4 regions of the Streptomyces sp. NPDC101776 genome follow, and region 1 is predicted to be linked to each of the others. Evidence: riboswitches for the same ligand, from Rfam matches in the RefSeq annotation. Region 1 holds a riboswitch; each other region holds the start of a gene.
The links. Region 1 has a riboswitch for S-adenosylmethionine ahead of ACIRRY_RS41240 (putative leader peptide). Riboswitches for the same ligand answer to the same signal wherever they lie in the genome.
Positions count from the first base shown of each region.

Region 1 (5,544 bases):
TCCGGGGTCGGTGCCCGGCTCGACCGGGCGGGCCGGGAGGCCGAGGGCGGCTCCGGTGGCGTCGTCGATCAGACCCTGGCTCATGCGAATCCCGCCTTCCGGCCCGAGGCCACCACGATCCGCGGGTCGAACAGCGGATAGACGAGGTCGACGATCAGGTTCGTCACCACGAAGATCAGCGCCCCGAACACCACCACGCCCTGGACCAGGGGGATGTCCTGGGCCGTGACCGCGGCGGCCGTCACCCGGCCCAGGCCGTCACGCGAGAACACCGTCTCGACGACCACCGAACCGGCGATCAACTGCCCGACCAGCAGGCCGACCACGGTCAGCGCGGGCAGGGACGCGTTGCGCAGGGCATGCCGCAGATGGACCCGCCAGCGGCCCGCGCCCTTGGCGCGGGCCGTCTCCACATAGGCCTGGTCCAGCGCGGTGAGCAGGCTCTTGGCCAGTACCTGGGCGACCTGCGCACCGGTCGGGATCGCCAGCGTCACGGCCGGCAGGACCAGGCCCCGCAGTCCGTCGTTGCCGAACGCCGGGAACCAGCGCAACCGGAAGGAGAACGTCTCGACGAGCAGCAGGCCCACCCAGAACGTCGGCACCGACACCCCCAACGGCGGCAACGACAACAGCAGTTGCCGCAGCCACCGCTGGGAGGTGTACGTCGCCAGTACCGCCAGACCGCCGCCGAGCAACACCGCCAGCAGGAGGGCGGCGCCGGTCAACTGCAGTGTCTGGGGCAGTGCGTCGGCCAGGGTCGAGGTTACCGGGCGACCGGTGGAGACCGAGTCGCCGAAGTCCCCGCGCACCGCCCGGCCCAGATAGTCGGCGTACTGCACCAGGACCGGCTTGTCGAAGCCGTACTGGTGGCGCAGCGCGGCGAGTTGGGCCGGATCGACCTGCCCGGTGTCGGCCCCGGCCCCGGCCATCGCCGAGACCGGGTCCCCGGGCAGGAAGTCCAGCACCAGGAACGACACCGTGTACGCCGCCCACAGCACGCCGACCGCCTGCGCGACGCGTTTGATCACGTAGCGGCGCATGTGCTAGCCGATCCAGGTGTCGTGCAGCTGGATCCGGCTGGACGCGTCGAACTCCAGGTCGTGCACCTTGTTCGCCACACCCAACTGGGTCTGCAGCTCGACCACGGGGATGATGTACGCGTTCCGCACGATCAACTGCTGTGCCTGCGCGGCCAGTTCCTTCCGCTTCGCCGCGTCGGTCGTGGCCGCCTGCTGGGTCAGCGCCGAGTCCAGCGAACCCGTCGGGAGGCGGTAGGCGTTCGCCAGCTTGGTGGAGTAGAGGGTGCGCAGGATGTCGGGGTCGGCACGGGTGAGGTTGCCCCACAACGCGTCGAAGTCACCGCTCTGCTGCACCGTCGCGACCTGGGAGATCTGCAGCTCCTTGAGGACGACGCCGATGCCGACGGCCTTGAGCTGCTGCTGGATCAGTTCCAGCGCCGGCTGGTTCGTGGCCGAGTTCGCGAACCACTTGACGGTCAGGTTCAGCTTGGCGCCGTCCTTCTCACGGATGCCGTCGCTGCCTGTCTTCCAACCGGCCGCGTCCAGCAGGGACTTGGCCTTGGCCGCGTCGAAGGCCAGGTCGCTGCCCAGGTTCGCGTAGTCCGGCGTGGTGCGCGCCAGGATGCTGGTGGCCGGCTGGGTGCCGGTCGGGAAGACCGTGTCGGCGATCTCCTGGCGGTTGACGGCGTACTGGATCGCCTGGCGCACCTTGACGTCCTTCAGGACCGGCCGGGAGTTGTTCAGCCCCAGGTTGAACACCGCACCGGGATTGGCCCGTCGTGCCAGGGTGACCTGGCCACCCTTCAGGGCCGCCTCGTTGGCCTTGCCGACGCTGCTGATCGCGTCCACCTGACCGGACTGGAGACTGCCGGCCCGCACACCCGCCTCGGGCACCACCTTGAACACCAGCTTGTCCAGGTACGCCTCGCCCTTCTTGCTCCACAGCGAGGAACCCCAGTCGTAACCGGTGCGCTTGGCCAGAGTGATCGACTGGTTCTGCACATAGCTCTTCAAGGTGAAGGGCCCGGAGCCGACCACGCCCTGGGTGCACTTCTGCTGAGGGGTCTTCTTCACGCTCGCCGACGACTCGATGCCCAGCGAGTGCGTCGAAGTGGCTTGCAGGAACTGGGCGTTGGGCTGCTGGAAGGTCACCTTGACGGTGAGCGGGTCGACCACGGTGGTGCTCTTGACGCCGCTCAGATAGCCCTCGGCGAGGGTCCCCAGCGCACCGAGGTTCGGCACCGCGTCGAAGTTGTCCTTGACGACCTGCGCGGTCAGCTTGGATCCGTCGCTGAAGGTGACACCGGATCTGAGGTGGAAGGTGAACGTGGTCGCGTCGGAACCGACCTCCCAGCTCTTCGCCAGCCAGGGCACTATCTTGCCGGTCTTGGGGTCCTGGTCGGTGAGGGAGTCGACGATCTGCCGTACCGAGTAGATGGTGTCGTTGCTGCCCACCTGCTGCGGATCCACGCAGCCGGTGTCGGAGCCCACCGCGAAGGTCAGGGTGCCACCGGACTTCGCCTGGCCGGTGCCGCTGTCCGAGCCGCCGCCATCGCCGGAACCGCAGGCGGTCAGCAGGACGCTGGTGGTCAAGAGGGCGGCCAGCGGCGCCCATCGGGTGGGCCGGATGTCCGGATGTGCTCTCACGGAGGTGCTCCTACTCGTGTCACTACGCGCGTGATGCCCTGCGGCTCACGGCTGCGCGCGGGCGTGCGGCCCCGCTCGGCGTGACGCCGACGACGGGGCGGTGCGGTTCGGGGGTTCAGGCGGGAGGGGTTGCGCGGGGCGGCCGCGGAACGGGCCCGTACGTGCGGACAAGACCGCGAGAGGCTGCGGGAGACGCCTGTGGGCCGCGACAGAAGTCAGACGGACGTGGTCAAGGCGGTCAGGCGCGACACAGACAACTGGCGGAGCGCTGCAGGTCGATGTGGCGGCGGCGCGAGAGCCGGGAGAACACCGTCGCGGCCGTCAGCGAAGTGGTGGAGGCACTCGGGTCACTGCTGTGTCGCACGACCGTCCTCCACATCTCCGACCCCGGCCACAGGGCCTCGCGCTTGCAGGGATCCTCGATGATCCTGCCGGGCTTTCACCTGGAGCACCCCACCGCGTCGGAGGGTTGCCGGTCAGCGAGCCAGGGCTTGACGCTGACACTCAATGCCGATCGTGATCGTACGGAGCGTTTTCGTCGTACGTCAATGGCGGGTCCGGAAGGCCGTTCGGCCGCGGGGTGCGGAAGACCGTTCGTCGGTGGCGGGTCCGGACGACTCACCAACCCCCCGGCCGACCGGCCCTGTTGCCCGTACATACGGGCGCAACAGAGTCTTCGCAATCGCGGCCGATCATTGATCGGACGGGACCGCGCCGACCCGGTGTGTCCGGAGACGAGAAGGAATGAGTCATGAGCGCGAAGCAGCCCAGGACGCTGAAAACCGTCACCGGAGCCGGCGGTACGTCCGAGACGTACGACCTGGCGGTCGATCCGACCCGGTCCACGCTGGACACCGCGGTGCGGGTGGCGAAGCTCGCCGAGGCGGCGCGGTTCGACGCGCTGTTCACCGCCGATCTGCTCAGCTTCGACGCCCAGGGCGCGATCGGCTCGCAAGAACCCCTGGTCTTCGTCTCGGCGTTGAGCCAGGTGACGTCGAGGATCGGTCTGATCGCCACGGTCTCGTCGACGTTCCACCACCCGTTCAACCTGGCCCGTCTGTTCGGCACCCTCGACCATGTGAGCAACGGACGGGCGGCCTGGAACCTGGTGACCTCCTCGATCGGCGAGGAGAACTTCGGCTCCGGCGAACTGCCCAGCCCCGAGGACCGCTACGCGCGCGCCGCGGAGACACTGGACGTGGTCAACGCCCTGTGGGACAGCTGGGAACCGGGCGCGCTGACCGTCGGGGCGGACGGCAGGGCGGTGCTGCACCGCGACCGCGTGCACCCGATCCACCACTCCGGCCGCTTCTTCGACGTGGCCGGTCCGCTGAACATTCCGCCGCTGCCGCAGCGGCGTCCGGTGCAGATCCAGGCCGGACAGTCCGAGGCGGGCACGGCACTCGGTGCCCGCTACGCCGAGATCGTCTTCACCTCGCTGCCCACCCTCGACCACGCGCGGGACTTCACCCGGAAGATCCGCGGCCAGGCCGAGGAGTTCGGCCGGGCCGACGGACTGCCGCTGATCTTCAGCTCGTTCCACGCCACCTACGGCGCCACCGAGGAGGAGGCGCAACGGCTCGTCCGGGAGAGGCGTGAGTCGATCGACTTCGACCGTGGCCGCGCCCAGGTCGCCGACATGCTCGGCGGCGGCGTCGACCTGTCCGAGGTGGCTCTCGACTCGACGCTGCCGGAGAGCCTGCTGCCCGAGGTCACCTCGGTGAACCGCCGTCGCGGCCGGGTCGACATCTTCACCGGCTACGCCCGACAGGGCTACACCCTGCGGGAGTTGATCGTCGCCGCCCAGGACACCGGGCACTGGGCCGCCGCGGGCACCCCCGAGCAACTCGCCGACGCGGTCGAGGAACGGTTCCGGGCCGGCGTCCTGGACGTGATCTCCCTGGGCGGTCTCGCCGACCCGAAGCAGCACGACTTCGTCGTCAACGGCCTGCTGCACGAACTGCGCAGGCGGAAGATCGTCGGCGCCGACTACACCGGCCTCACCCTGCGCGAGAACCTCGGCCTCGAACTGCCCGCCCGGGCCGGGGCGACGCGAACGCCTCGTTGACACCTTCCGCTCCGCGTGTTTGCATCCCGCCATGCCGTTGTCGCAGCCGCTGACCCGCCGCCGCGCCGTGGACCTCGTCCGCGTGGCCGCCGCGCTGTGTCGACCGACCGGCTGATCGACCGCCTCCCCGCGCTGTTGCCAACAGCCGTGCCCCACAAGCCGGTTGTGCACCCGACGGCACTTCTCGTGATCCTCCGTGCCGCCCGCACTGTTCGCTCAGACATGACGAGGACACGCCATGCCGACACCCGTCAGCCCTCCCGGTCACCGCCACGAGACCGACTACGACCGCCGCAGACTGTGCCAGTGGCTGGCCGGTGAGGCCAGGGCCGACGGGGTCACCCGCCGTCGGCTGTTCACCCTGCTCGGTGCCACCGCCGCCGGGACCGCACTGGGCGGCACCCGGTCCGCCCGCGCCGCAGTCGCCGGGATCGTCAAGCCGCTGCCGCCGGAGTGGTTCATCGAGCGTGGCACCAACGCCGAGACCCGCTGGGAGGCGCTGCGCGGAATCGGCCACCACACCCCGAACGAGCTGTTCTTCGTGCGCAACCACACCGCCACCCCCGTCCTGGAGGCCGACGACTGGCGGCTGCGGCTGTGGGGGAGCGGGCTGCGCGGCACCCCCGGTGAGGACCGGCCGGTCGAGTTCGGGTACGACGATCTGCGCGCCCTGCCGGCCGTCACCCGCACGGCCTTCGTCGAATGCGCCGGGAACGGCCGGTCCTTCTACACGACCCAGCAGGGCGAGACGGTCACCGGCACCGCGTGGACCCTGGGGGCGGTCGGCGTCGCTCGCTGGCGCGGGGTGCG
Region 1 covers NZ_JBIWMV010000020.1:146,852-152,395, reverse strand. Annotated here, with positions in the region: gene ACIRRY_RS41255 (ABC transporter permease) at 1-84, opposite strand, end outside; gene ACIRRY_RS41250 (ABC transporter permease) at 81-1,040, opposite strand; gene ACIRRY_RS41245 (ABC transporter substrate-binding protein) at 1,044-2,666, opposite strand; gene ACIRRY_RS41240 (putative leader peptide) at 2,905-3,030, opposite strand; SAM riboswitch class IV at 3,065-3,178, opposite strand; gene ACIRRY_RS41235 (NtaA/DmoA family FMN-dependent monooxygenase) at 3,418-4,734, shown strand; gene ACIRRY_RS41230 (sulfite oxidase) at 4,973-5,544, shown strand, end outside.

Region 2 (5,544 bases), on a different contig from region 1:
CAGCACGGTGTCGAGCAGCAGCCGCACCCGCATGTCCTCGACGCTGCGCCCCTCACGGGCGGCCTTGCGGGTGGCCTCCAGGGCCGCCTCCGACTCGCTGAGGCGCGCCTTGAGCCGCCGGGTCTCGATCTCGCCCGCGGACACCTGTGCCTGGCCCTCGGCGCGCGACGCGTCCGTCTCGGACCGCAGCTTGCGCAGGGCGGCCTCGCCGCGCTTGATGTCACTGTGCGCGGAACGCAGCTTGCGGTGCAGCGACTCCGCTTCCTTCTTCGCCGCGTCCAGTTCGGTGCGCAGCCGCTCGGTCTCGGTCCGGGTCGCCTCCCGCGCCTGGTCCAACTCCTCGCGCAGCCGCTCCAGTTCGGCCCGGCTCTCCTCGTCGGCGCGCTCGGCGTCGGCGCGCAGCGCCTCCTCGCCCGCGGCGGTGACGAGCTTCACCCAGCCGGTGGGGCGCAGAACATAGGCCGCGGCCGCCACGTCGAGCGGGTCCGCGGCCGGGGGCGGTGAGCCGGAGTCGAGCGCGCCGGCGAGCTCCGACTGGGCCTCTCTCAGCTTCTCCCCGATCCGCTGCCGGAACAGCGGATCGGTCTCCAGGGCGGCGGCCATCGCGTTCCCGGCGAACTTGGCGCGGCGGTTGGGGGCGAAGCGGGCGTACTGTCGTAGCTGCGCGGGCAGTTCGGAGACGGTGAGGCCGCCGAAGCCGTCGGAGACGATCTGTACGACCCTTCTCCGCACGCCGTCGGGCAGCGGGCGGTCGAGCACCTCGGCGGCGCCGTCGCCCGGCCCTCCGCCTGAGTTCTCCACCATCCCTCACACCCCAACCGTCTGTGCGGGGCCACTCCCTCTCAGGAGCCGGCGCCCGGCCTGTCCACGAGTTCCACCTGATCCACGGCGTTGCACCAGCGGCAGCGCACCGACTCGATGGTCTCACTGACCACCTCGCGCTCCTCCACCTTCGGCTCACCCGCCAGGTCCAGGTGGAGGTACTCCACGACCTTCGACGAACGCGTCACGTCGAAGCGCGTGAGGTTGCCGCAGAGGGTGCAGCGCCACCGCGTCGAGGCGGTCGGCAGGGGTACCGTCATCGTGGCTGTCCGCTTCCTTCTCGTTCGAGTTTCCGTGATCGCCGGTTTCCCCGGCGAGTGTGGCTCGTAACCCTACGGCCTGGCGGGTACTCGCCGCTCGGCCGTCCACAGCGGCGAGGCACTCCGCCCGACTGCGTCCCGTTACGTCATGCTCTGTGGTCATGATCAGCAACTGGGGCCCGGCGCTCGTCAGGACGTTCCGCGGCACCTCGACGCCCATGACGTACACCCTGATCGGCCTGTGCTGCCTGATCTTCGTCCTCGGCCCGGCCTCGGGTTTCGTCCCGTCCTACGGCACGGGGGACGCGCTGCTGGTGGCGCAGCGGGCGTACTTCCGCCGCTGGGGTGTGGTCCCGGCCGACCTGTTCGCGAGCCCGGCCCGAGAGGCCCTCACCCCGGTCACGGCCCTGTTCATCCACGGCAGCTGGATCCATCTCCTCGGCAACATGCTCTTCCTCTACGTCTTCGGAGCGATGACCGAGGAACGGCTGGGCCGGGTCGAGTTCACCCTGTTCTACGTGGGCTGCGGCTACCTGGCGCTGCTGGGGTACGCGGTGGCCAACGCCGGCTCCGCGCAGTCCCTCGTCGGCGCGTCCGGGGCGATCTCGGCGGTCCTCGGGGCGTTCCTGTACTTGTTCCCCCGGGCCCGCGTGACGAGTCTCCTCCCCTTCCTCTTCTTCCTGCCGCTGCGCTTCCCCGCGTGGGTGGTCCTGCCCTTCTGGGCGGCCCTGCAGTGGCTGGCGGCGGGGCAGGCGGCGCAGGGGCCCGGGGTGGCGTACCTCGCCCACCTGGTGGGCTTCACGCTGGGGTTCGGCTACGCGTGGGTGAGATTCGGTCGTACGACTAGAGTTGGGCCCGCCCCAGTAACGGTCCCCGAGGGAGAGAACCAGCCGTGATCACCGCGATCGTCCTCATCAAGACCAGCGTGGACCGGATTCCGGAGATCGCCGAGTCGATCGCCGCGCTCGAATCTGTGAGCGAGGTCTTCTCTGTCACCGGTACGTATGACTTGATCGCGATGGTGCGGGTGCGGGAGCACGAGGATCTGGCCGAGATCATCCCCGGGCGGATCAGCAAGATTCCCGGGGTGGAGGGGACGGATACGCACGTGGCGTTCCGGACGTACTCGCAGCATGACCTTGAGGCGGCGTTCGCGATCGGGTTGGACTCGTGAGGTTGAGCGCCTAGTGGGGTGGGGGCGCGGATCGTTTGCGGCTGACCGTCCGTTGTGGCTGGTCGCGCAGTTCCCCGCGCCCCTAGGGGGTTGCCCTTGGCGTGCGTCGAGACGGCGCCGTCGGGACAGTCGGAATCACACCGCCGGGACGCAGCGGCCGTTCTCCGTGTGGTAGTTCCACTTCGCGCCGTTCGTCACCAGTTCTCGTACCGCCGTCACGAAGCGCTCGACGTGCTCGTCCGGGGTGCCCGCGCCGAAGCTGACTCGGATCGCGTTGAGGGACTTCTCGCCGGGGGCCGCTTCGGGGGCGCCGCACTCGCCCTGGGTCTGGGGGTCGCTGCCCAGGAGGGTGCGGACGAGGGGGTGGGCGCAGAAGAGGCCGTCGCGGACGCCGATGCCGTACTCGGCGGAGAGGGCCGCGGCGAAGTGGGAGCTGTTCCAGCCGTCGACGACGAAGGAGATCACGCCGACGCGCGGGGCGTCGTCGCCGAACAGGGACAGGACCTTCACCTGCGGGACCTCGGCCAGGCCCGCGCGGACCTCGGCGATCAGGTGCTGCTCGCGGGCCACCAACGTGTCGAAGCCCGCCTCCGTCAGCGCCTTGCAGGCCGACGCGATGGAGTAGGCGCCGATGACGTTCGGGGAACCGGCCTCGTGGCGGGCGGCGCTGTCGTGCCACTCCACGTCCACTCCCCCGTCCTCGCGCCGGGTGACCTTGCGGCTGGCGCCGCCGCCCGCGAGGTAGGGGTCGGCCGCCTGGAGCCAGTCCGCGCGGCCGGCCAGGACGCCGGAGCCGAAGGGGGCGTAGAGCTTGTGGCCGGAGAAGGCGATCCAGTCGACGTCGAGGTCCTGGACGGACACCGGGTGGTGCGGGGCGAGTTGGGCGGCGTCCAGGACGATCCGGGCGCCGTGGGCGTGAGCCGCCGCCGCCAGCTCCCGTACCGGCCACAGCTCGCCGGTGACGTTCGAGGCGCCCGTCACGCAGACCAGGGCCGGGCCCTGACCCTCTTCATTGGACACAGTGCGGGCGGCGAGGGCCTGCTCCAGGGTCTCGACGGCCTGGGCCGGGGTGCGCGGGGCGTTGAGGTAGGTGACCTCGGCGTCCTTCCAGGGGAGGAGGGACGCGTGGTGCTCGGTCTCGAAGACGAAGACCTGGCAGTCGGCGGGAAGGGCCGCGGCGAGGAGGTTGAGGGAGTCCGTGGTCGAGCGGGTGAAGATCAGCTGGTCGTCGGGGCGGCAGTCCAGGAACTCCTCGACCGTCCTGCGGGCGTTCTCGAACAGGTCGGTGGAGAGCTGCGAGAGATAGCCGGCGCCGCGGTGGACGCTGCCGTAGTACGGGGCGTAGGCCGCCACGTCGTCCCAGACGCGCTGGAGGGCGGGGGCGCTTGCCGCGTAGTCGAGGGCCGCGTAGGTGACCTCGCCACCCGTCACGAGCGGGACGGTGACATCCCGGCCCAGAACGGGCAGCGGGGGACAAACGGTCTGGGCGACGGCAGCGGTGGAGACAGACATGGCGAACTCCCGTGAGAGGCAAGGCGGTTCCGCCGTGCGAGCGCGGACGACTCAAGCACGGTGAAGGGTGAAAGGGGGTATGCGGAGGCGGGGCTCGACGCCCTATCGCATTCGCTTGCTCACAGAGGGCTCCCTCGATGACCAGGACCCCTGGTGTCTTTCGAGGGGCCCGCGCTTGCCGCAGACCTCGCTGCCTACGGCCTGGTCTTCACCCGGGGCACCCCGCCACGGACGGAGGGTTGCCGGACAGTCGGCCGGGGCCTCATGACTGTCACTCATGACCTGATCAGAAAACTTACGTGAGGTGATCGCCGTCCCGCAACCCGTGTCCGGATCGCGGGACGACAACCCCCGTGGCGCTACGCGTTGCTGGCCGCGGCCCAGCGCTCCAGGGTCCGCTTGGCCGCTCCCGAGTCGATCGACTCCGCCGCCTTCTCCATCCCGGCCCGGAGCTGATCCGCCAGCGGCCCGTCCCCCGGCTCCAGGGCCACCAGGGCCGCCGCGGAGTTCAGGAGTACGGCGTCCCGTACGGGGCCCGTCTCGCCGTCCAGGAGGCGGCGGGCGACGCCGGCGTTGAACTCGGGGTCTGCGCCGCGCAGGGCCTCCACCGGGACCAGTTCGAGGCCGACGTCCCTCGGGTCGAAGGACTCCTCGGTGACCTTGCCGTCGCGGACGATCCACACCCGGGAGGTGGACGTGGTCGTCAGCTCGTCGAGGCCGTCGTCGCCGCGGAACACCAGGGAGGAGTTGCCCCGCTCGGCGAAGACGCCCGCGATGATGGGCGCCATCCGCGGGTCCGCGACCCCGACCGCCTGGGCCCGCACCTTGGCGGGGTTGGTCAGCGGGCCCAGCGCGTTGAACACCGTGCGGATGCCCAACTGGCCGCGCGCGGCGCCCGCGTGACGCAGCGCCGGGTGGAACTTGACCGCGAAGCAGAACGTGATCCCGGCCTCCTCGGCGACCTCGGCCACCCGCCGCGGGGTCAGCTCCAGGTTGACGCCGAGCCGCTCCAGGACGTCGGAGGCACCGGACGCGGAGGACGCGGCCCGGTTGCCGTGCTTGACGACCTTCGCGCCCGTGCCGGCGATCACGATCGAGGACATCGTGGAGATGTTCACCGTCTTCGCGCCGTCGCCGCCGGTGCCGACGATGTCCACCGTCCGCCCCGACACCTCGATCACGTTCGCGTGCTCGTACATCGCGCGCACGAGCCCGGTGATCTCCTCGACGGTCTCGCCCTTGGCCCGCAACGCCACCACGAACCCGGCGATCTGCGCGTCCGTCGCCTCGCCGCGCATGATCTGGTCCATCGCCCAGAACGTCGCGTCGGCGTCCTGGTCCTGGCCGTACAGCAGGGCGTTCAGTACCTCGGGCCAGGAACGGGCCGCCGCGGTGTCGCCTCCAGCGGGGGTCACAGCGCTCATACGGCCGCTCCTGGGTGTCGTAGAGAAATGGTTCAGCGATGTGCCCCCACCCTATCCAGCGCGGGACACGGCGAAGGGCCCCGTCCGGTGTTCGGACGGGGCCCTTCGACTGTGGCGTGGCGACGCCTCAGCGATCAGTGGTGGCCGTGGCCGCTCGTGATCTCCTTGTACTCCTCGACGGTGGGCTTGGGGATCTGGGACTCCTCGCCGTAGTACGCCTCGCTCAGCTTGGCGCGCAGCTTCTGGGAGCCCTTCACCTTGCGCTCGACGCCGTTGTCGTCGACCGTCGCGCCGATCGCGGCCGGCACGTACTGCTCGTGCGCGGTGAGCGTGTGCAGCGCGTCCTGGCTGA
Region 2 covers NZ_JBIWMV010000002.1:1,007,370-1,012,913, reverse strand. Annotated here, with positions in the region: gene ACIRRY_RS10315 (NYN domain-containing protein) at 1-804, opposite strand, end outside; gene ACIRRY_RS10310 (hypothetical protein) at 843-1,082, opposite strand; gene ACIRRY_RS10305 (rhomboid family intramembrane serine protease) at 1,244-1,978, shown strand; gene ACIRRY_RS10300 (Lrp/AsnC family transcriptional regulator) at 1,975-2,256, shown strand; gene ACIRRY_RS10295 (aminotransferase class V-fold PLP-dependent enzyme) at 2,392-3,768, opposite strand; SAM riboswitch class IV at 3,935-4,051, opposite strand; gene trpD (anthranilate phosphoribosyltransferase) at 4,128-5,192, opposite strand; gene ACIRRY_RS10285 (cytochrome bc complex cytochrome b subunit) at 5,327-5,544, opposite strand, start outside.
Region 2: it holds a riboswitch for S-adenosylmethionine, as region 1 does, so the genes downstream of both, ACIRRY_RS10295 (aminotransferase class V-fold PLP-dependent enzyme) here and ACIRRY_RS41240 (putative leader peptide) in region 1, are expected to answer to the same signal.

Region 3 (5,544 bases), on a different contig from region 1:
TGGCGACTTCCTTGACCAGCTCTGCGCCGATCTTCTCGTACGGGTCCTCGAGCTCGATCTCCTTGGCGATGGAAACACCATCGTTGGTGATCGTGGGGGCGCCCCACTTCTTCTCGAGGACGACGTTGCGGCCCTTGGGGCCAAGGGTGACCTTGACGGCGTCGGCGAGCTGGTTCATCCCGCGCTCGAGACCGCGCCGTGCCTCCTCGTCGAACGCGATGATCTTGGCCATGTGAAGTGGTCCTCCCGGACTGGGGTGGATTGCTCCGGACCGCGCTGGCGCCCGCGACGGACGGCCTGCCTGCCCCGATGGTTCCTTGCACCACCTGGCCTGCGGGCCTCACCGACCCGGTCCTTCGTTATCACTCTCACCTTCAGAGTGCTAACGCCAATGATTAGCACTCGGCATGGTCGAGTGCAAGCGGCTCCCACGTTCTGGCACCCACTCCGGCCCCTGCTGCGGCCCCCGAGTCCGACCCCCGGCTCCGGGCATGCCGAAGGGCCCGTACCCCAGGAGGTGACCCCCCAGGAGTACGAGCCCTTCGATGAGGAACGAAGAACGTCGCTGCTGTTCGTCGGCGCGTGCTTCAGGTGGTCGCGAGCCGGACCATGTCCGCCTGCGGCCCCTTCTGACCCTGCGAGATCTCGAAATCGACCCGCTGACCCTCTTCCAGGGTGCGGTAGCCGTCCATCTGAATCGCGCTGTAGTGGACGAAAACATCCGCACCACCGTCGACCGCGATGAAGCCGTACCCCTTCTCCGCGTTGAACCATTTGACGGTGCCCTGAGCCATGCCTAACTCCCCTATTACTGGCCCTTGCACGGACCCACACTTCGCGGATCCGGGTCAGACCTCACCCCCCACAGGATTGGGGGCGTGCGCCGGAACGCGTCGACCGCGGCCGAATGTATCCGTCCAACTGCCGTCTGCAACAGGTCAATCCGACGAGAATTCCGGGCAGGATCGGTCGGGAATTTACGGAGAATTCGTCCGACTTCAGGGCAAGTCGGGCCCGATAAAGGGCACATAACGCGCAAAATGCCTACACACTTTGGCTACTTCTCATCGCACGCGGAGCCGGTACTCATATGCGTCCGGCATGCGGAGTGGTGCGCGTTCCCCAACTCTACCGCGCTCAACCATACAGAATTGCCCCCTCCGTTTCTCTCACGGAGGGGGCAATTCGATGAACTCTCGGTAACCGGCGTTACCAAGGGTAATTATCAGCCGCCCGCGACGGCCGGAATGATCGAGACGCCGGCCCCGTCCGGAGTGGCCGTCTCCAGCCCCTGCTCGAACCGCACATCGTCATCGTTGACGTAGACGTTGACGAACCGGCGCAGCTTGCCCTGGTCGTCGAGGACGCGGGCGGAGATACCGCTGTGGTTCTTCTCCAGGTCGCTGATGACCTCGGCGAGGGTGGCGCCTTCGGCGGAGACCTCGGCCTTGCCGCCGGTGTAGGTGCGCAGGATGGTGGGGATACGGACGGAAACGCTCATGCTCAAGACCTCCGGTCAGGTACGGCTTTTGTCTTTCAGGGGCGCGGGGCTGTATCGATTTGCGGCTACCGGCGCGTGGGCGCGACCAGCCCCCACCGGCCCGCAGACGAAGAACGACTAGGACGCGAGCCCAGCTTCCCTGAACGACTCGAGGCTGGGCCGAATCGTCGCGGTGAGCCCAGTACCGGCGACCGCGTCCAGGGTCTTGAGACCGTCGCCGGTGTTCAGCACAACCGTGGTCAACGTCGGATCCAGCAACCCGCTCTCGATCAGCTTCTTCGCCACACCGACGGTCACCCCACCGGCGGTCTCCGCGAAGATGCCCTCCGTCCGCGCCAGCAGCTTGATCGCGTCCACACACTGCTCATCGGTGACGTCCTCGACAGCCCCACCGGTGCGCCGGGCGATATCCAGCACATAGGGACCGTCCGCGGGGTTCCCGATCGCCAGCGACTTCGCGATCGTGTTCGGCTTCTGCGGCCGTACGACGTCATGCCCCGCCTTGTACGCGACGGACACCGGCGAGCATCCTTCCGCCTGCGCACCGAAGATCTTGTACGGCTTGTCCTCGACGAGCCCGAGCTTGATCAGCTCCTGGAGCCCCTTGTCGATCTTCGTGAGTTGCGAGCCGGAGGCGATCGGCACGACCAGCTGGTCCGGGAGCCGCCAGCCGAGCTGCTCGCAGATCTCGTACGCCAGGGTCTTGGAGCCCTCTGCGTAGTACGGCCGCAGGTTGACGTTGACGAAGCCCCAGCCCTCGCCGGCCGGGTCGCCGATCAGCTCGGAGCAGAAGCGGTTCACGTCGTCGTAGTTGCCCTCGATGCCGACGAGCTCGCCGCCGTAGATCGCGGCCATGACGACCTTGCCCTGCTCCAGGTCGTGCGGGATGAACACGCAGGAGCGGAAGCCCGCCCGGGCGGCGGCGGCGCCGACGGCGCCGGCGAGGTTGCCGGTGGAGGAGCAGGAGAGGGTGGTGAAGTCGAAGGCGCGCGCCGCTTCGATGGCCTGCGCCACGACGCGGTCCTTGAAGGAGTGCGTCGGGTTGCCGGAGTCGTCCTTCACGAACAGCTTGCCGGCGTCGACGCCGAGTTCGCGGGCGAGGTTGTCGGCCTGGACGAGCTTGGTCCAGCCGGGGTTGATGTTCGGCTTGGTCGCCACGTCGGCGGGGACGGGCAGCAGGGGCGCGTAACGCCAGATGTTCGCGGGGCCCGCCTCGATCCGCTTGCGGAGCTCTTCGGTGTCGTAGGCCGAGAAGTCGTAGGCGATCTCCAGCGGGCCGAAACACTCCTCGCAGGCGAAGACCGGGCCGAGCGGGACGCGGTGGCCGCACTCGCGGCAGGAGAGCGCGGTGGCGGGGCCGAGGTCGACGGTGTTCGTGGGGGTGGGGTCCGCGGCGGTCGTGTCCGTCTTCGCGGGGTTCGTGGTGCTTGCAACAGTCTGCGCAGCCATGGAGGCGAGGCCCTTTCCTCATCTTCCTCACGACGCATTTCGCCATGAGACGGATTTGGCACCTTCCCGAGCCGGGAGCCTCGGCGCATGGCGGTTCTTTCACCACATGCGACAAGACCGGCTGGAGGGTTGCCGGGGCTTCAACGGGCCGTATCCCTCTGCCCCTCTGGATGAGCGGTGTTCAGTTGTGTACGCGATTGTCTCGCCGACGGCCCCCGACATGCGATGGTCATCAGCGTTGTTCAAGACTGTAACCGAAGGCCAGGACAGTTGAGTGAGCCGTCCGAACCGCGAGATGGACCAGACACTCACTGTCTGTGACCAGCCCTCGCCGAGAGAACGCAGAGGAGCCGCGCAACGTGCTGAAGGAAGTCGAGCACTGGCTGAGCACCCGCTCCTGGTCCATGACCGATCGGCCGCTCCACAAGATTCTTGCCGCCAAGCACCGCACGGGCCAGTCGGTCAGTGTCGTGCTGCCCGCGCTCAACGAGGAAGCGACGGTCGGCGACATCGTCGCGATCATCCGTCATGACCTCATGCAGCAGGTCCCGCTCGTCGACGAGATCGTCGTCGTCGACTCCGGGTCCACCGACCGCACCTCCGAGGTGGCCGCCGCGGCGGGCGCCCGGGTCGTGCACCGGGACGACATCCTGCCCCGCATCCCCGCCGTGCCCGGCAAGGGCGAGGTGCTGTGGCGCTCGCTGCTGGTGACGAGCGGCGACATCGTCTGCTTCATCGACGCGGACCTGAAGGAGTTCTCCTCGGACTTCGTCACCGGGATCGTAGGCCCGCTGCTCACCGACCCCGGCGTCGACCTCGTCAAGGCGATGTACGACCGCCCGCTCGGCGGCGCGGCCGGCCAGGGCGGACGCGTCACCGAGCTGATGGCCCGCCCGCTGCTGAACATGCACTGGCCTCAACTGGCCGGATTCGTGCAGCCGTTGGGCGGTGAGTACGCGGCCCGCCGCTCTCTCCTTGAGCAACTCCCCTTCCCCGTCGGGTACGGCGTCGAGCTGGGCATGCTCGTCGACGCGCTGCACCTGGTGGGTCTGGACGCGCTCGCCCAGGTGGACGTCGGGGTGCGCAAGCACCGGCACCAGGACGGGCAGGCGCTGGGGCGGATGGCCGCGCAGATCTACCGCACGGCTCAGCTGAGGCTGGCCCGCGGGCATCTGATCCGGCCCTCCCTGACCCAGTTCGAACGGGGTCCGGACGGTTTCGAGCCGCGCACGTACTCCGTGGACACGGAGGAGAGGCCGCCGATGGCGGACATCACCGAGTACCAGTCCCGCAAGGTGGCGTAGCAGCACGGCCGGTCAGGCCCCGGTCGGGCCGTGGGCCGGCCATGCCCAGGCCATGCCCAGGCCGCGCCCCGGTCGCGGTCCGGTCGCGGCCTGGCCGTATACGGATCCATCCGGTCCGTTGTGACCCGTCCGTACGTTTGAGCGTTTCCGGGCCGGGCTAGGTTGTGCCGTATGGCTTCTACGTCGTCCCCCTCGTCCCCGTCCGGTGCCGCTCAGGTGCTCGTCGCGTCCAATCGTGGCCCGGTCTCGTACGAGGTGGGCGACGACGGTTCGCTGCGTGCCCGGCGGGGTGGCGGCGGGCTGGTGTCCGGGCTGTCGGCGATCGGGCCGGACGCGGGGGCGCTGTGGGTGTGCTCGGCGCTGTCGGAGGGTGACCGGGAGGCGGTACGGCGGGGGGTCGGCGAGGACGGTGTGCGCATGCTCGCCATCCCGGCCGACGTGCACGCCGACGCGTACAACGGCATCGCCAACTCCGTGCTGTGGTTCGTCCACCACATGCTGTACCAGACCCCGCTGGAGCCGGTCTTCGACGCGGAGTTCCGGCGCCAGTGGGCGTCCTACGAGCTGTACAACCGGGCGTTCGCGGAGGCGCTGGCCCAGGAGGCGGCCGAGGGCGCGGCGGTGCTGGTGCAGGACTACCACCTGTGCCTGGTCCCCGGGATGCTCCGCGAACTCCGCCCCGACCTGCGGATCGGGCACTTCTCGCACACGCCATGGGCGCCGGTGGAGTACTTCGGGATGCTGCCGGACGACATTCAGGTACGGCTGATGGAGGGCCTGCTCGGGGCGGACCGGGTGGGGTTCCTGACCTGGCGCTGGGCGACGGCGTTCCAGAACTGCGCGGGCGGGGTCGACACCTACCGCTGGCTCTCGACCTGGCCGTCGGGCGCCCCGCGGGCCATCGAGCACGTGCGGCGCGATCCCGACACCCGGCGCGAGCGGATCACCCGGAAGACGTTCATCGGTGTCCACAGCCTCGGTGCCGACGCCGAGTTCCTGCACGCCCGCTCCCACGAGGCGGACGTCGAGGAGCGCATGGCCGCGCTGCGCGAGGAGATCGGCGAAGGCCGCAGGACCATCGTCCGGGTGGACCGGACCGAGTTGTCGAAGAACATCGTGCGCGGGCTGCTCGCGTATCGGCAGTTGCTCGACGACCACCCCGAGTGGCGGGAGCGGGTCGTGCACGTCGCCTTCGCCTACCCGTCCCGGCAGGACCTCGCCGTGTACCGGGACTACACCGCCGAGGTGCAGCGCCTCGCGGACGAGATCAACTCGCGGTACGGGACGCCT
Region 3 covers NZ_JBIWMV010000006.1:237,082-242,625, forward strand. Annotated here, with positions in the region: gene groL (chaperonin GroEL) at 1-232, opposite strand, end outside; gene ACIRRY_RS21700 (cold-shock protein) at 588-794, opposite strand; gene ACIRRY_RS21705 (MoaD/ThiS family protein) at 1,226-1,501, opposite strand; gene thrC (threonine synthase) at 1,619-2,950, opposite strand; SAM riboswitch class I at 2,966-3,127, opposite strand; gene ACIRRY_RS21715 (glucosyl-3-phosphoglycerate synthase) at 3,310-4,254, shown strand; gene ACIRRY_RS21720 (trehalose-6-phosphate synthase) at 4,426-5,544, shown strand, end outside.
Region 3: it holds a riboswitch for S-adenosylmethionine, as region 1 does, so the genes downstream of both, thrC (threonine synthase) here and ACIRRY_RS41240 (putative leader peptide) in region 1, are expected to answer to the same signal.

Region 4 (5,544 bases), on a different contig from region 1:
GCGAACTCGTACTTCGCCTTGCGCTCCTCGGTGTCGGTGACGTTGGAGAAGGCGACATTGACCTTGCCGCTGTCGAGGCCGATGAAGAGGTTCTCCCACGTGGAGTTCTTCAGGTCGGGCTTGAGACCGAGGACGGCCGCGACCAGGCGGGCGATGTCGGTCTCCGAACCGGTGAGGGTCTTCTGGTCCGAGCCGACGTAGCCGAGCGGCGGGGAGCCGGCGGGCAGGAAGCCGACGCCGATCTCCAGCTTGCCGCTCTTCGCGATCGCCTTGGGCAACTCGGCGCTGATCGACTTCACTTCGGCGACCTTGAGCGTCGTCTCCTTGGCGGCGCCGAGGGAGAGCGCGCCCACCGTGACCGTGCCGGAGGCGGCGTTGCTCGACGTGGTGGCCGCGTCGCTGTCTCCCCCGCAGGCGGCGAGCCCGCCCGCGAGGGAGGCGACGACGGTGCCGGCGGTGAGTCCGCGAGTGAGTCTGCTGCGAAGGCTGAGGGGAGACATGGCTGTTCCTAGGCTCGGTGTTGAAGGACTGATGAGGGTGAAAGAGGTGGGGCTCAGAGGACCTTGCTGAGGAAGTCCCTGGTCCGTTCGTGCTGTGGTTTGTCGAGGACCTCGTGCGGCGGGCCCTGCTCGACGATCTTTCCGCCGTCGATGAAGACGACCCGGTCGGCGACCTCGCGGGCGAAGCCGATCTCGTGGGTGACGATGACGAGGGTGGTGCCGCTGGTCGCCAAGTCCTTGATGACGGCGAGGACTTCGCCGACGAGTTCGGGGTCGAGGGCGGAGGTCGGCTCGTCGAAGAGGATGACGCCGGGGCGCAGGGCGAGGGCCCGCGCGATGGCGACGCGCTGCTGCTGGCCGCCGGAGAGCTGCCTCGGGTAGGCGCCGGTCTTCTCGGCGAGTCCGACGCGGCCGAGCAACTCCCTTGCCAGTTCCAGGGCTTCGGGCTTGCCGAGCCTGCCGGTGGCGACGGGAGCCGCGGCCACGTTGTCGAGGACGGTCAGGTGCGGGAAGAGGTTGAAGTTCTGGAAGACGAACCCGATCCGGCCACGTTGGGTGAGGATGGCGCGCTCGCTCAACTCTTTGAGCCGTCCGCCCTGTTGCTTCACTCCGATCAGTTCGCCGTTGACGCTGACGTAGCCGATCTCGGGCTTCTCCAGGTGGTTGATGACCCGCAGCAGCGTGGACTTGCCGGAGCCGGACGGGCCGAGGATCACGGTGACCTCGCCGGGCCGCACGGTCAGGTCGACGCCGTCCAGGACCCGGTGGGCGCCGTACCACTTGTGCACGTCGTGCACTTCTACGGCGGCGGGTGTGATGTCCGCGAGCGGTTCGGCGGTCTTCGCGGTCATATCGCGGTCTCCCTGCGGATGCGGGCCCGCAGATCGGTGACACCGGCGCGGAGTTTCTGGATCGGGGTGGGCGGCAGGTTGCGGGTGGCGCCCCGGGCGTAGTGCCGTTCGACGTAGAACTGGATGACGGACACGACGCTGGTCAGGATCAGGTACCAGACGGTGACGACCAGGAGTAGCGGCACGATGTCGCCGGGGTAGGTCGAGCCCATCGTCTGCGCGGAGCCGAACAGGTCGAGCAGCGAGACGTAGAAGACCAGCGAGGTGCTCTTGATCAGGCCGATCAGCTGGTTGACGTAGTTCGGGGTGATGGAGCGCAGTGCCTGCGGGAAGACGATCCTGCGGAACTGGTAGCTCTTCGGCAGGCCGAGGGCGGAGGCCGCCTCGTGCTGGCCCTGGTCGACGGAGAGGATGCCGCCGCGGACCACTTCGGCCGCGTACGCCGCCTCGTTGAGGCTGAGGCCGACGACGGCGACGGCCATGTCGGTGGCGAGCTTCGACTCGTCGAAGGAGAAGAAGGCGGGGCCGAAGGGGACGCCGATGCTCAGCGTCTGGTACAGGGCGCTGAAGTTGTAGAGAAAGATCAGCACCACGATGAGCGGGATCGAGCGCAGGGCCCATACATAGGTCCAGCTCGCCGCGCGTAGTACCGGGCTCTTGGAGAGTCGGGCCAGGGCGAGCAGGATGCCTCCGACGAGGCCCAACACCGCGCTGAGCGCCGCCACTTCGAGGGTGATGACGAGTCCGTCGAGGATCGTCGGGCGCAGGAACCAGTAGCCGAAGCGGTCCCACTGGTAGAAGGAGTTGGTGACCAGTCCGTGGATGAACTGGGCGACCACCACCAGCACGACCAGCGTGACGATCCACCGGCCGGGCCGGCGCAGCGGCTGAACTCGCTGTGCTGTCAGGGGTTTTGACGGGGCGTCGGCAGACGGTGCGTCGGCCAGGGACACGGTGGTTCCCGGGGGTTCAGTCATGGAGGGCTCCGGCGGAAGTCGGACACCCCGGGTCGCGACACCTGGGCGTGGCTGGCGCGACGCACACGGTGGGAAACGCACGGGACCGGGGACTGGGCGGACAACGGCACACCGCACGGGCGGTGTTCGTCAGGAACGCGGGACGCGAGGACTGGGGGAAGTCGTCAGCCTCGACAGCGGGCGAAGCCCGGCGCGGTACACGTGCTACACAGTGCGCTGTTGACGCGGAGCAGATCGACGGCGCGGTCGGCGACGAGAGGGTTCGTGCACGGCAGTACGCAGCCCGGGGAGCGGCGCGTCGCCGTCCGGAGAGCTGCGTACATGTCCGTCACCCATCACTGTTCCGGCCCTGCTGGGGGCCGCGCGCTTACCGAAACGTCATCCGGTCCGGTCGTCACCTGGGGCACCCCACCGCGTGCGAGGGTTGCCGGTCAGCAAGCCAGGGCTTGTCGCTGACACTCATGACCGTTCTAGGTCGCAAGTTAAGACAATTGTCCGAACGTATGTCAATGCCTGTCCAGCACTCGGACGGCGTCGACGGCGCTCAACTGCGGCAAGCTCCCGTTTCGTCCGCCGCGTGGGCTGCCCAGTCCAGGATCTGGACAGCGGCGCCGGCGGCCTCCAGGCCCCGGCAACGGGCGTGGTGGCGGCGGGCGATGCCGTCGAGGTCGAGGTGGGTGCCGAAGGCAGGATGGGCGGCCAGTCGGCGGGCGTAGGCCCACAGGTGGGGGTGGTCGGCGATCCGCTGCACGGCGGCGGCGTCCAGGTGGTAGCGGTGCACGGTGTCGAGTTGGACCAGTGACACCCACAACTCGACGTCGGCGGCGGTGAGTTCGTCACGGATCATGTGCTCACGGCCGTCCAGCCAGCGGTCCAGCGAACCCAGCGTCTCCAGCAGTCGGCCGAGCGCCTCCTCGTGCTCCTCCTGCTCGCCACCGGCCGCGCCGGCGCGCTGCGCGGCGTCCTCGATGCCCTGTGCGCAGAGCCGCTCGACGGCCTCGATCTCCGACTCGGCGCCGCACGGGTACAGCTGGGGTCCGCCCTCGCCGAAGTGCCGGGCGAGGTCGCGCGTGATGTCGGGGGCGTGGGTGCTGACGATCCGGCCGGACCAGTCGTCGCTGAGGACCGGCGCGGTGGCCGGTCCGGAGTAGCGGTGCGCGCTCGCCTCGTAGAGCGGACGCAGTGCGGAGTGTCCACCACTCGGACAGTCGGGTACGGCGGACAGGAACACGGCCGGACAGCTCTCGTCGAGGCCGAGCAGGCTGTGGGTGACGGCGATGCGCAGGCCGTCGGCGCAGGCGGTGGACAGATGGAGGCGGTAGCGGCGCGGCACGGCGTAGTGCCCGCTCCGCGCGTCACGGCCGATCCGGCCCCGGAACGCGGGGGTGGACCGGGGCGAGGGGATGGCGGCGAGAGGCGTGCTGGACATGGGACTCCCCGGGTACGGGCGCGTGGACGTACGCGCGGCGGAAGCGTCGTCGAGCGGTGGAGGGGCTCAGCGCAGTGGGCTCATGGCGCTGCAGACCCGCAGCAGATCGATGTGACGGCGGGAGGTCAGAAGGGGCGAACGGTCCACGCGAGAGGTGGTGACCGGCTCAAGGCGCCCCATGTTTCCCTACCTGTTCACTAGGATTCCCTACTGGAGTGTCGATCCGGTGCCGCCGGAGGTCAAGAGGGCGTCCACGGAGCAGGCACCGCCGGCCCGATCCGTGGACGCCTCGCGCCGCTACTTCGCGTACATCAGGGTGCCGAAGCCGAGCTGGTCGTAGCCGCCGCTGTCGGAGCCGTAGTCACCTCCCCCGCCCTCGGGCGCGACGAGGTCGTAGTACATGGCCGAGATGTACTTGTCGTCGAGACCGATCCGCCGGTTGTAGTGGAAGTGGAGCATCGCCCACACGGGCCGGATCTGGCCGCGCGAGGATGCGGAGATCACCGTCTGGGACGACTGGGCGCAGCTCTGCCCGGTGCCCCAGGTGTAGGTGGTGAAGGGCACGTCGCTGCCCGCGTTGTACTTGGCGACGTACTGGGCGGCCTCCATGAAGCGGCGGCTGTCGTACGAGTACAGGTCGTCGCCCTGGTTCCAGGCCATCTCGCAGATAGCGCCCATCTGGCCCATGCCCAGGACGGTGTGGCCCTGGTCGCGGCCCGACTCCTGCCACTGGCCGAGCGCGTAGCCGTCCGAGTCGGTGTACAGGTACGGCACGGCGTGCGCGATCGAGCCGTTGCCCGCACCGGACTTGAAGTACGCGACGGCCTGGTCGTACTTGGCGCTGTCCTCGTTGAGGATCCCGATGGCCAGGATCGACGCCATGTTGCAGAGGTCCCAGTTGGCCCAGTAGTTGGTGATGCAGGCGTCGTTGTGGTTGGTGAGGAAGCTGTTGTTGAGCGGGTAGAAGACGTTCGCCAGCATTGCCCTGGCGGCGTCCAGATCGAAGCCGCTGTAGTCCCGCATGAGTTCGCAGGCGTTGGCGAACTGCCAGCCGTAGAGGCCGGCCGCGAGGAACCGGTCGGCGTTCCCGGTGACCGAAGTCAGCGTGGACGACCAGGCGTTGAGGATGTTCGCGGCGCACACGGCGTTCGCCTCGGTGCCGCCGACCTTCCAGCGCAGGGCGTTCTGGTAGGCGGCGGCGATGTCGTTGTAGAGCAGGCTGTAGTTCTGGCCGTCGCCGCCCCGGATGATCGTCGCCGTCGCCCGGTTCGTCCAGGTCGACTGGGAATGGGAGTTGGCGGTCAGCCTGTTCCAGCCGGACAGCCAGGGGTCGGTTCCCGCCGCGACCCTGACCTTGGCCCGGTTGATGTCACCGGCGTTGTGCAGCATGCCGGGGTGGGTGAAGGTGGCCGGGGCCGCGTGCGCGGTCGTGGCCACCGCGGCGCCGCCGAGGGCGACGGCTGCGGTGAGCCCGCCCGCGGTCCTCAACAGACCGCGGCGGCTCAACTCTGTTCTGCGGAGGTGCTCGTGGGGGGAAGTGCGGCTCATTGCTGTGCGTCTCCAATCCGTGGAGGATCAGGTGGGCGTGATGCTCACCTCGTCGAACTCCGTGGTGCAGCGGACCGGTTGACTGCGCGAGCAGACCACCAGGCCGACGTGGTAGGGGGCGTCACCGAAGCCGGGGATCTCTCCGTCGGCGAGGGGGGTCCAGGTGACACCGTCATCGGTGGACAGGGCTGCGCTGAAGGCGGTCCCGGCGCGCTTCAGCCGCAGCAGGGCGGGGAGGG
Region 4 covers NZ_JBIWMV010000001.1:844,405-849,948, reverse strand. Annotated here, with positions in the region: gene ACIRRY_RS03680 (ABC transporter substrate-binding protein) at 1-500, opposite strand, end outside; gene ACIRRY_RS03675 (amino acid ABC transporter ATP-binding protein) at 554-1,351, opposite strand; gene ACIRRY_RS03670 (amino acid ABC transporter permease) at 1,348-2,328, opposite strand; SAM riboswitch class IV at 2,687-2,795, opposite strand; gene ACIRRY_RS03665 (glutathione S-transferase C-terminal domain-containing protein) at 2,873-3,757, opposite strand; gene ACIRRY_RS03660 (putative leader peptide) at 3,824-3,937, opposite strand; gene ACIRRY_RS03655 (alginate lyase family protein) at 4,055-5,305, opposite strand; gene ACIRRY_RS03650 (alginate lyase family protein) at 5,333-5,544, opposite strand, start outside.
Region 4: it holds a riboswitch for S-adenosylmethionine, as region 1 does, so the genes downstream of both, ACIRRY_RS03670 (amino acid ABC transporter permease) here and ACIRRY_RS41240 (putative leader peptide) in region 1, are expected to answer to the same signal.